DNA from 2 places in the Pseudomonas sp. CMR5c genome. Region 1 is predicted to be linked to the other one. Evidence: predicted binding sites of a transcription regulator. Region 1 holds the regulator's gene; the other holds the start of a gene.
The links. The regulator FliA, encoded in region 1, starts transcription of late flagellar genes. The targets are predictions, from matches to a motif close to CTAAAGTTTNNNNNNNNNNNGCCGNTAA.
Positions count from the first base shown of each region.

Region 1 (8,209 bases):
CCGATAAGGCTCAGTACATCCATTACATGCAAGCCTCGACCAGGTGCCGGCCGATATCGTCCAGGCTATACACCGCGTCCGCCAGGTTGGCCTTGACGATAGCCATGGGCATGCCATAGATCACGCAACTGGCTTCATCCTGGGCCCACACCGCGCTGCCCCCCTGCTTGAGCAGGCGCGCTCCCTCACGACCGTCGGCGCCCATGCCGGTGAGTACCACCGCCAGGACTTTATCGTTGTAGGACTTGGCTGCAGAGCCGAAGGTGATGTCCACGCACGGCTTGTAGTTCAAGCGCTCGTCGCCAGGCAGGATCTTCACCGCACCTCGGCCGTCGACCATCATCTGCTTGCCGCCGGGGGCCAGCAGCGCCAGGCCTGGGCGCAGGATGTCACCGTCCTCGGCCTCCTTGACGCTGATCTTGCAAAGCTTGTCCAGGCGCTCGGCGAAAGCCTTGGTGAAGGCCGCTGGCATGTGCTGGATCAGCACGATCGGCGCCGGGAAGTTGGCCGGCAGTTGGGTCAGTACCCGCTGCAGCGCCACCGGGCCGCCGGTGGAAGTACCGATGGCCACCAGCTTGTAGGCCTTGCGCTTGGGCGCAGGCGCTGCGGGGCTCGCGGCGGGCGCTGGGGCACGGCTCGGAACCGGGGCCGGTGCGGCCGGACGGCTGCTGGCGAAGCTCGAGGTGGCCGGAGTCGGCGCGCTGCTCTGCGGTGCCGGGGCACTGTAGCTGCTGAAGCGCCGGTTGCTGCGCGAGATGCTGTGGACCTTCTCGCACAACAGTTGCTTGACCTTCTCGGGGTTGCGCGAGATGTCCTCGAAATTCTTCGGCAGGAAATCCACCGCCCCGGCGTCCAGCGCATCGAGGGTCACCCGCGCGCCTTCATGGGTCAGGGAAGAGAACATCAGGACCGGGGTCGGGCAGCGCTGCATGATGTGCCGCACTGCAGTGATGCCATCCATCATCGGCATCTCGTAGTCCATGGTGATCACGTCCGGCTTGAGGGCCAGGGCCTGATCGATCGCCTCTTTACCATTGGTCGCGGTACCGACGACCTGGATGCTCGAATCCGCTGAAAGAATTTCCGAGACGCGGCGGCGGAAAAAACCCGAATCGTCCACCACCAGGACTTTGACTGCCATAAACACTCCGTTAGGTGGGGCGAGGCCAAGCGCCCCTCCCCGCCGAATCAAATACGCCGTGCGGCGTAACGCTTGAGCATGCTCGGGACATCGAGGATCAGCGCGATGCGACCGTCACCGGTAATGGTGGCGCCGGACATGCCCGGGGTCCCCTGGAGCATTTTGCCCAAGGGCTTGATGACCACTTCTTCCTGGCCCACCAGTTGGTCGACGACAAAGCCGATCCGCTGGGTGCCCACCGAAAGGATCACTACGTGGCCCTCACGCTGCTCTTCATAAGCGGCGGAACTGACCAGCCAGCGTTTGAGGTAGAACAAGGGCAAGGCCTTGTCCCGCACGATCACCACTTCCTGGCCGTCCACCACGTTGGTGCGCGACAGGTCGAGGTGGAAGATTTCGTTGACGTTGACCAACGGGAAGGCGAACGCCTGGTTGCCGAGCATGACCATCAGCGTCGGCATGATCGCCAGGGTCAGCGGCACCTTGATCACGATCTTCGAACCCTGGCCCTTGGTCGAATAGATGTTGATCGAACCATTGAGCTGGGAAATCTTGGTCTTGACCACGTCCATGCCCACACCGCGACCAGAGACATCGGAGATCTCGGTCTTGGTGGAGAACCCGGGGGCGAAGATCAGGTTGTAGCACTCGGTATCGCTCAGCCGGTCGGCGGCGTCCTTGTCCATGACCCCGCGCTTGACCGCGATGGCGCGCAGGACATTGGGATCCATGCCCTTGCCGTCATCGGAGATCGACAACAGGATGTGGTCGCCTTCCTGCTCGGCGGCCAACACCACCTTGCCCTGGCGCGACTTGCCCGATTCCTCGCGTTCTTCCGGAGATTCGATACCGTGGTCCACCGCGTTGCGCACCAAGTGCACCAACGGGTCGGCCAGGGCCTCCACCAGGTTCTTGTCGAGGTCGGTTTCTTCCCCCACCAGCTCCAGGTTGATCTCTTTCTTGAGCTGCCGGGCCAGGTCGCGAACCAGGCGCGGGAAGCGCCCGAAGACCTTCTTGATCGGCTGCATGCGGGTCTTCATCACCGCGGTCTGCAAGTCGGCGGTGACCACGTCGAGGTTCGACACCGCCTTGGACATGGCTTCGTCGCCGCTGTTGAGACCCAGGCGCACCAGGCGGTTACGCACCAGCACCAGTTCGCCCACCATGTTCATGATTTCATCCAGGCGCGCAGTGTCCACGCGCACTGTGGTTTCCGCTTCGCTGGCCGGTTTCTCGGCGGCTGGCGCGGCCGGCGCGCGGGCCGGAGCAGGAGCCGCGGCGGGTTTTGGCGCCTCGGGCTTGGCCTCGGGCTTGGCAGCGGCGGCCGGCTTGGCTGCCGCAGGCTTGGCCACCGCGGCACTGGCAGCCGCCGGTGCCGCCACTGCAGGAGCCGCAGCGACCGTGGCCGCCGGCTGGGCAGTGCCTGGCGTGTCGGAGAACTTGCCCTTGCCGTGCAGCTCATCGAGCAGGGATTCGAATTCGTGATCGGTGATCAGGTCACTGCCAGCCGCAGCTGCACCTGGCGCAGCGGCGGCAGGTGCGGCAGCTACCGCCGATTCCAGTGCGTCAACGGCGAAATTGCCCTTGCCATGCAACTGGTCCAGCAGGGCTTCGAACTCGTCGTCGGTGATCTCATCGCCGCCGGCAGCGGCGCCACCCTCGGCATCGGCCGCAGTGGGAGCGAGCGCATCGGGGGCGAACTGGCCCTTGCCGTGCAACTGGTCCAGCAGGGACTCGAACTCGGCATCGGTGATCTCGTCGCCGGCCGGCTCACCCTCGGTGGCAGATACGGCGGCGGGCGCGGCCTCGGCATCGGCCTTGGCGGCGCTCAGCGAGTCGAGCAACAGTTCGAATTCGTTGTCGGTGATATCGCCCGCCGGCGCTTGCGGCTCGGGCTCGGGTTCCGCCACGGCCTCGACCACTTCTTCCACGGGGGCAGGAGCGGGCTGCGCGCTGGCCGGCTCGGCCAGGCGCGCCAGGGCGGATAGCAATTCAGGTGTCGCAGGAGTGATCTCGGTACGCTCGCGGACCTGGCCGAACATGCTGTTCACCGTGTCCAGAGCCTCGAGCACCACGTCCATCAGTTCCGAGTCGACTCGTCTCTCACCCTTGCGCAGGATGTCGAAAACGTTCTCGGCGATGTGGCAGCACTCCACCAGCTCATTGAGCTGGAGGAAGCCGGCGCCCCCTTTAACAGTGTGAAAACCGCGAAAAATTGCGTTGAGCAGATCCGCATCATCTGGCCGGCTTTCCAGCTCGACCAATTGTTCGGACAGTTGCTCTAGAATCTCGCCGGCCTCAACCAGGAAATCCTGAAGGATCTCTTCATCGGCGCCGAAGCTCATTAATGGGTGCTCCTAGAATCCAAGGCTGGAAAGCAAATCGTCAACATCGTCCTGACCGGACATAACGTCTTCCCGTTTATCGGCATGAATCTGCGGACCTTCACCCTTGGCGAGATGTTTTTGCGGATCTTTTTCCGCCAGGATCGATGCGCGGTCATGTTCGATACCAGCGAAACGATCGACCTGGCTGGCCATCAAGACGAGTTTGAGCAGATTGCTTTCGACTTCCGTGACCAACTGAGTCACGCGCTTGATCACCTGGCCGGTGAGGTCCTGGTAATCCTGCGCCAGCAGAATGTCGTTGAGGTGGCCGGAGATGGTACGGGTCTCCTGCTCGCTACGAGTCAGAAAACCGTCGACCCGCCGCGCCAGTTCGCGAAACTCCTCGGCACCGACCTCGCGCCGCATGAAGCGGCCCCAGTCCACGCTCAAGGCCTGGGCTTCAGTGCTCAGGCCGTTGACCAGCGGGGTGCTGCTCTCCACCAGGTCCATGGTGCGGTTGGCTGCGGCTTCCGTCAGCCGGACCACATAGGACAGGCGCTCGGTGGCATCCGTGATCTGTGAAACTTCCTCGGCTTGCGGCATGTGCGGGTCAATCTGGAAATTGACGATCGCGCTATGCAGCTCGCGGGTGAGCTTGCCCACTTCCTGGTACAGGCCGCGGTCACGGGTCTGATTGAGCTCATGGATCAGTTGCACGGCTTCGCCGAACTTGCCCTTCTCCAGACTCTCGACCAGTTCCAGCGCATGTTTTTTCAGGGTCGACTCAAAGTCGCCCAGTGAAGATTCGTTATGCTCCATAGCTCCCCCGTGGCGGAATGGCTACGCATCTCAACCGATGCGTTCGAAGATCTTCTCGATCTTCTCTTTCAGCGCCTGGGCCGTGAATGGTTTGACGACATAGCCGTTAACGCCGGCCTGGGCGGCTTCGATGATCTGCTCGCGCTTGGCTTCGGCAGTCACCATCAGTACCGGCAGGTGCTTGAGCTTTTCATCGGCGCGCACATGGCGCAGCAGATCGATACCGGTCATGCCCGGCATGTTCCAGTCCGTTACCAGAAAGTCGATGCTCCCGCTGTTGAGTACCGGAATGGCGGTAGTGCCATCGTCGGCCTCGACCGTGTTGGTGAAACCCAGATCACGCAACAGGTTTTTTATGATCCGCCGCATCGTTGAGAAGTCATCAACGATGAGGATTTTCATGTTCTTGTCCAATTCGACCTCCAAGCAGTCTTAAACGCATCCAGTTCCTGGACGCGCCATTCAATCAATCCGGCATAACACGCAACGACTGCATGGAGCACATACTGCAAAACCGGCAAGGCGCAAGGCCTGACCGGTCTTGGGCGCAGTGTCCCCACACTGCCTGTCAGCGCGCTCGCCACTCCCCCAAACGCCCCCGCAAACGGGCCGCGCACTGGCTGTGTAACTGGCTGACCCGCGATTCGCTGACCCCCAGGACCTCACCGATTTCCTTGAGGTTCAGCTCTTCGTCGTAGTACAGCGCCAACACCAGTCGCTCGCGCTCCGGCAAATTGGCAATCGCATCCGCCAACGCGGCCTGGAAGCGTTCATCCTCCAGGTCCCGTGACGGCTCGAGATGAGCACTGGCGCCATCCTCGTGCAGCCCTTCATGTTCGCCGTCCTGCAACAGGTCGTCGAAACTGAACAGCCGGCTGCCCAGGGTGTCGTTCAAAATCCCGTAATAATCGTCGAGACTCAATTGAAGTTCGGCCGCAACCTCGTGATCTTTAGCGTCACGACCGGTTTTAGCTTCAATTGCGCGAATGGCATCACTGACCATGCGCGTATTACGGTGCACCGAACGCGGTGCCCAGTCGCCTTTACGAACCTCGTCGAGCATCGCGCCACGGATACGGATACCCGCGTAGGTCTCGAAACTCGCGCCCTTGCTCGCGTCGTACTTGGTCGACACTTCGAGCAAACCGATCATCCCAGCCTGGATCAGGTCCTCTACCTGGACACTGGCCGGCAACCGCGCCAGCAGGTGATAGGCGATACGCTTGACCAGAGGCGCATAGCGCTCGATCAGTTCGTATTGGCTGTCACGCGCCGACTTCTTGTAGAGGTTGTAGCCACTGGCAGTCATAGCACCGGTCCCGCTGTTTGATGCACTAGCCGCTCGACAAAGAATTCCAGATGCCCGCGTGGGTTCGCCGGCAACGGCCAGGTATCGACTTTCTGTGCGATGGCCTTGAACGCCAATGCACACTTCGAACGGGGAAAGGCTTCATAGACCGCACGCTGCTTTTGCACGGCCTTGCGCACGCTTTCGTCGTAGGGAACTGCGCCGACATATTGTAAGGCCACGTCCAGGAAGCGATCAGTGACCTTGGTCAACTTTGCAAACAGGTTGCGCCCTTCCTGGGGGCTCTGGGCCATGTTGGCCAGGACCCGGAAGCGGTTCATGCCGTAGTCGCGGTTGAGCAGCTTGATCAGCGCGTAGGCGTCGGTGATCGAAGTGGGTTCGTCGCAGACCACCAGCAGCACTTCCTGGGCCGCGCGGACAAAACTGACTACCGAGTCACCAATACCCGCAGCGGTGTCGATCACCAGGACATCGAGGTTGTCGCCGATGTCGCTGAAGGCCTGGATCAGGCCGGCATGCTGGGCAGGGCTCAGGTGCACCATGCTCTGGGTGCCCGAGGCGGCCGGAACGATGCGGATGCCACCCGGCCCCTGGAGCAGCACGTCGCGCAGCTCGCAGCGCCCTTCGATGACATCGGCCAGGGTGCGTTTGGGGGTCAGGCCCAAGAGGACATCGACATTGGCCAATCCCAGGTCGGCATCCAGCAGCAAGACCCGTCGACCGAGCTCAGCCAGAGCCAGGGACAAGTTCACTGACACATTAGTCTTGCCGACGCCACCTTTGCCGCCGGTCACCGCGATCACCTGTACGGGATGCATGCTGCCCATGTTCTTTCTTTACCTTGTCTTACTTAGACGGGGCCACATAACTGGCTGCGTGTTCACCGTGAGAACAATGCCTGGCAGACCATCGATGTAGATACACTGCAATCTATTCATGAGTACCTCAGCCGACCCGCTTGGCCGGGTTGTGGTACAGGTCAGCGAACATATCGGCCATGGCTTCTTCGCTGGGTTCTTCCTGCATCTGCACGCTCACGGCGCGGCTCACCAGCTGGTGCCGACGCGGCAGGTGCAGGTCGTCAGGAATCCGCGGGCCATCGGTCAGATAGGCAACCGGTAATTCATGACTGATGGCCAGGCTCAACACCTCGCCAAGGCTGGCTGTTTCATCCAGTTTAGTCAGGATGCACCCGGCCAGACCACAGCGCTTGTAGCTGTGGTAGGCGGCGGTCAGCACCTGCTTCTGGCTGGTGGTGGCCAGCACCAGGTAATTCTTCGCGCGGATCCCGCGGCCGGCCAGACTTTCAAGCTGCATGCGCAGCGCCGGATCGCTGGCCTGCAGGCCTGCGGTATCGATCAGCACCACGCGCTTGCGCAGCAGCGGGTCCAGGGCCTGGGCCAGGGACTGGCCAGGATCGACATGGGTCACCGAGACATTGAGGATCCGCCCCAGGGTCTTGAGCTGCTCCTGGGCGCCGATGCGGTAGCTGTCCATGCTCACCAGCGCAATGTTCTGCGCGCCGTACTTGAGCACGTAGCGGGCCGCGAGCTTGGCCAGGGTGGTGGTCTTGCCCATGCCGGCAGGACCGACCATGGCAATCACCCCGCCCTCTTCCAGAGGCTCGACTTCCGGCGTCAGGATCATTCGCGCCAGATGGGCCAGGAGCATGCGCCAGGCCTGGCGTGGCTCGTCGATATCGGTGATCAGGGCCAGCAGGTCGCGAGCCAGCGGGCCGGACAAGCCGATGCGCTGCAGGCGGCGCCAGAGGTTGGCCTGTTCGGGACGACTGCCCTGCAACTGGCTCCAGGCCAGGGAACCGAGCTGTACTTCCAGCAGCTCGCGCAAGCCGTTGAGCTCGGAGCGCATGGAGTCCAGGGCACGATTGTCCACCGCCGGCGCGACCGGGGCCGGAGCCGGGCGCGGGCGCTCGGTCAGGGTTGGCTCGATCAAGGGCTCGGCTGCCGTCAGCGGCAGGCCGGCGAACAACTGGCGATTGCTGATCGAGGCAGTGTCACCTTCGCCCCGCAGGCTCAGCTCGGCCTGGGCGGTAACGATCCGCGACTGGGTCTTGCGCAGCTCGTCTTCGAGCTCCACGTTCGGAATCCGTGGCGACAAGGCCGACAACTTGTAATCCAGGGCCGCCGTCAGCTCGACGCCACCGGCGATCCGGCGGTTGCCGATGATGGCAGCCTCGGCCCCCAACTCATCACGAACCAGTTTCATGGCCTGACGCATATCGGCGGCGAAAAAACGCTTAACTTGCATAACCCACTACCTCAGCCGTTGGGCCCTACTGTCGCAACGATGGTCACTTGCTTGTTGTCGGGAATTTCCTGGTACGCCAGCACATGCAAACCCGGGACGGCCAGACGACCGAACCGCGAGAGCATGGCGCGGACCGGACCCGCCACCAACAGAATCACCGGTTGACCTTGCATCTCTTGACGCTGCGCCGCTTCGATCAGCGAACGCTGCAGCTTCTCTGCCATGCTTGGCTCGAGCAGAACGCCTTCTTCCTGGCCTTGTCCTGCCTTCTGCAAACTGCTGAGCAAAATCTGTTCCAACCTTGGCTCCAAGGTGATCACAGGCAGCTCGGACTCAGTACCTACA
Region 1 covers NZ_CP027705.1:1,803,397-1,811,605, reverse strand. The annotation lists gene C4K40_RS08450 (flagellar motor protein) at 1-23, opposite strand, end outside; gene C4K40_RS08445 (chemotaxis response regulator protein-glutamate methylesterase) at 23-1,141, opposite strand; gene C4K40_RS08440 (chemotaxis protein CheA) at 1,189-3,486, opposite strand; gene C4K40_RS08435 (protein phosphatase CheZ) at 3,499-4,287, opposite strand; gene C4K40_RS08430 (chemotaxis response regulator CheY) at 4,318-4,689, opposite strand; gene fliA (RNA polymerase sigma factor FliA) at 4,856-5,596, opposite strand; gene fleN (flagellar synthesis regulator FleN) at 5,593-6,423, opposite strand; gene flhF (flagellar biosynthesis protein FlhF) at 6,542-7,864, opposite strand; gene flhA (flagellar biosynthesis protein FlhA) at 7,876-8,209, opposite strand, start outside.

Region 2 (4,172 bases), 1.8 Mb from region 1:
GGCCCTGGAGGCGCGGCTGGGCATCGACGACTTCATCGTACGCCGGGCCTGCGCCTTGGCCGGCCTGGGCTGCACCGTGCTGCCGATGCTGTATTGCGAGGAAGAACTGGCCAGCGGTCAACTGGTGCAGTTGCTACCGCAGTGGTCGCTGCCTGGTGGCTGGCTGCAAGCGGTCTATCCTCACCGACGCGGTGTGCTGCCGGCCGTCCGGGCCTGGATAGAGCACCTGCATGAAGCCTTCGAAGAATGCGGAGAACGATCGCTGTGAAAGCCAACACCCGAATGACCGAAGAGCAAGTGGCGAGTTTCTGCCTGGATCTGCCAGGTGCGCGGGAAGACTACAAGTGGGGCGGCGTGCGGGTGTTCTCCGTTGCCGGCAACAAGATGTTCGCCATGCAGAACCTGCGAGGCGACTCACTGGCCTTCAAGGTCGACCCGGAGCTGTTCCTGGGCCATGTGGATCGCCCGGGCATAGCGCCGGCGCCGTACCTGGCCCGAGCCCACTGGATCATCATGCAGACCCCCTACCCCCTGGCCGCAGCCGAACTGCAGCAGTTGCTGCAACGTTCCCACCAGCTAGTGGTGGCCAAGTTGCCCAAGCGGACCCAGGTCGGGCTCTTGCTCTAGAGCAGCCTCGACCAGCCGCCCTGCAAGAACAACCGGTCGATCCAGGACACCTGGTGCAAGGCGACGATCAGCCAGAACAGCGCCTGGTAGGACAGCTTGCGGGTCTTGTGTCGCAGCAATTGCTGGGCCAACAGCGCCCCCGGCCAGCCACCGGCCAACTCCAGGGCATGCAGGATGTTCTCCGGCGTGCGCTGGCCCTGCTCCCGGGCCTGGCGCTTGTCATGCCAATACGCCAGGAACGTCAGCAGGCTGACCGCACCATAGGCTGCCAGTGCAATGACCGAGCCGTCGCGCCACCATAGCGATAGCGCCCCATACAACGGCAAGGCGCACAGCAGGATGAACGCCAGCAGCTTGGCTCGGGGATGCTGGATCCGCCCAGAGCTGCCCTGGTGTCGCTCGGATCGGGAAGCCTTCACGCCTTGGCCGCCGCCCAGTCGATCCAGCCGAACTGCCAGGTCGCCAGGATCAACACGCCAAAGGCGATGCGGTACCAGGCGAAGGCGTCATAGCTGTGGTTGGCGATGAACTTCAACAGGCCCTTGACCGCGATCATGGCGAAGATGAAGGCGGTGACGAAACCGATGGCGAACACTGGCAAATCATCGGGCTGGAACAGATGCCGGTATTTGTAACCGGAGTACACCGCGGCCCCGACCATGGTCGGCATGGCCAAAAAGAACGAGAACTCGGTGGCGGTCTTGCGCGACAGCCCGAACAGCAAGCCGCCGATGATGGTCGAGCCGGACCGAGAGGTTCCCGGGATCATCGCCAGGCACTGGGTGAATCCCACCTTGAGGGCATCCTTCCAGGTGATCTCATCGACGTTGTTGGCATGCACCTGATGCTCGCGGCGCTCGGCCCACAGCATGATGATGCCGCCAACCACCAGGGCCGTGGCCACTGTGACGGGGTTGAACAGGTAGGCGTGGATCAGGTCGGCGAAAATCACCCCCAGCACCACCGCCGGCAGGAAGGCGATCAGCAGGTTGGCGGTGAAGCGCCGAGCCTTGGGCTGGGTCGGCAGGCCAATCACCACATCCAGGATCTTGCCCCGGAATTCCCAGACAACCGCCAGGATCGCCCCCAACTGGATGATGATATTGAAAGCCATCGCGCGCTCGCCGCCAAAGTCGAGCAAGTCGGCCACGATGATCTGGTGTCCGGTGCTGCTGATGGGCAGGAATTCGGTCAAGCCCTCCACAATCCCGAGTAGCAATGCCTGAAAGGCGGTCCAAAGGTCCATCGATCCCCCATGAAGCAATGCTCGTGGCATGCCTCTTTATAAATGTTCACTGCATCGAAATTGGCCGGGAATCCGGCATGTCAAAGATCAACACAAGCCCATGAAAATTATGTGAAAAAACCAGAATTGTTCAGGTTTTGCGCGAAGACGCCGAAATCCTAGCAGACAGGCGCAAAAAGCGTCGTGGTGTTATTGGACTTCCGTAGGGTAGGCGCTCCCGGACAAGCGTGCTTGGATGCTCTTAGTCGTTCATGACAAGAACAAGAACCTGGAGTGACCGGATGATGAAAAGCTTGCGAAAGATGTCAATCAGTCAGCGCCTGTGGCTGATCCTGATCGTGGCGCTACTGACCCTGGTGGCCCTGGGCGTGATGATGCTCCAGCAGATTCATGGCGACCTGTATCAGGCCAAGGCGCAGAAAACCCAGCATGTGGTGCAGACTGCCGCTGGCGTGCTCGATTACTACCAGGGACTGGAAGCCGCTGGCACCCTGACTCGCCAACAGGCGCAACAGCAGGCGCTACAGACGATTCGCGGGCTGCGCTACAACCAGAACGACTACTTCTGGATCAACGACCTGACGCCCGTGATGATCATGCACCCGGCCAATCCCAAGCTCGATGGACAGAACCTGGCCTCGATCAAGGATCCGGATGGCTTCGAGGTGTTCAACGAGATGGTGACCCTGGCCAAGGCCAAGGGCGCCGGCATGGTCGACTACCGCTGGCCCAAGCCCGGTGCCCAGGAACCGGTACAGAAGACCTCCTACATCCAGCTGTTCCAGCCCTGGGGCTGGATCATCGGCTCGGGGGTGTACATCGATGACCTGCAACAGGAGTTCCAGGCCCAGGTGCTGCGGGCGTCCTACGTGGGCCTGGTGATCGCCCTGCTGATGGGCGCCCTGGTGGTGCTGATCGTGCGCAGCATCGTCAGCCCATTGCGAGAGACCGTGCATGCCATGGCCAATATCGCCAGCGGCGAGAGCGACCTGACCCGCAGCCTCGACACCCATGGCCAGGACGAAGTGACCGAACTGGCCCGGCATTTCAATGGTTTCACCGCCAAGTTGCGTGGCGTGGTGACCCAGTTGCAGTCCAGCGCCGCCGCCCTGGAACAAGCTTCCAGCGAACTGGGCAGCAATGCCTCGCAAGCCCAGGAGCGCAGCCAGCAGCAATCGCAGCAGATGGAACAGGTGGCGGCCGCCATCAGCCAGGTGACCACCGGCGTCCAGGATGTGGCGCGCAGTGCCGAGCATGCCGCCGAGGGGGTCCGTGAAGCCGAGGTCCAGGCCCAGCAGGGCCAGGTGAACATCGACAGTAGCCTGCAACAGATCGACCAATTGTCAGGGACCATCGACCAGGCGGTGGAAGTGATCCGAACCCTGGCGGCCGAGAGTACCCAGATCGGCACGGTGCTGGAGGTGATTCGCTCCATCGCCGAACAGACCAACCTCCTGGCCTTGAACGCCGCCATCGAGGCCGCCCGCGCCGGCGAGCAAGGCCGCGGTTTCGCCGTGGTAGCCGACGAGGTGCGCCTGCTGGCCCAGCGCACCCAGCAGTCCACCGCGGAAATCCACGGCATGATCGAGCGCCTGCAGAGCCACTCCGAAGCCGCGGTTCGGGTCATTGGCGATAGCAGCCGAGCCTCCCAGGCGACCATCGAACAAGCCGGCCTGGCGGGCTCGAGCCTCAATGCCATCGGCCAGGTCCTGCACACGCTCAACGAGCTGAACGCCTCGATCGCCAGCGCTACGCTGCAACAGGCCCATGTGGTCGAAGACATCAACCATAACGTCGGCCAGGCCGCCGGCCTGTCCCAGGGAACGGCCTTGGCGGCCCAGCACTCCAGCGCCGCCAGCCGGCATCTCAGGGAGCTCTCCGAACAGCTCAACGGCCTCTTGCGACAGTTCCGCGTCTGACTCGCCAGGCAACCCGAATCCACCGCTGCGCATGCCGCCGGTGGATTCGGCCAACACCTGACGCCGCTGGCCAGTCTGGGTACAATCCGCCCCCTCTTCCACTTCCCAAGGAACCACCATGTCCGGGCTTGAACTGTTTGCCGCTGCGCTCGGCGTCATCGCCGTCTGGCTGACAGTCAGGCAGAACCCCTGGTGCTGGCCCATCGGTCTGGTGATGGTGCTGCTCTACAGCTGGATATTCTTCGAGGTCAAGCTCTATTCCGACATGCTGCTGCAGGTGGTCTACGCCGCATTGCAACTCTATGGCTGGTGGCAGTGGACCCGCGGCGGCGACCAGCACCAGGGACGCCCGGTCAGCCAGCTACAGTTCCCTGCCCTGC
Region 2 covers NZ_CP027705.1:3,557,040-3,561,211, forward strand. The annotation lists gene C4K40_RS16350 (LysR substrate-binding domain-containing protein) at 1-268, shown strand, start outside; gene C4K40_RS16355 (MmcQ/YjbR family DNA-binding protein) at 283-627, shown strand; gene C4K40_RS16360 (DUF1294 domain-containing protein) at 624-1,046, opposite strand; gene C4K40_RS16365 (undecaprenyl-diphosphate phosphatase) at 1,043-1,873, opposite strand; gene C4K40_RS16370 (methyl-accepting chemotaxis protein) at 2,158-3,792, shown strand; gene pnuC (nicotinamide riboside transporter PnuC) at 3,911-4,172, shown strand, end outside.
Region 2: C4K40_RS16370 (methyl-accepting chemotaxis protein) is a predicted target of FliA. The motif match lies at 2,003-2,030, and genes of this name have one in related genera.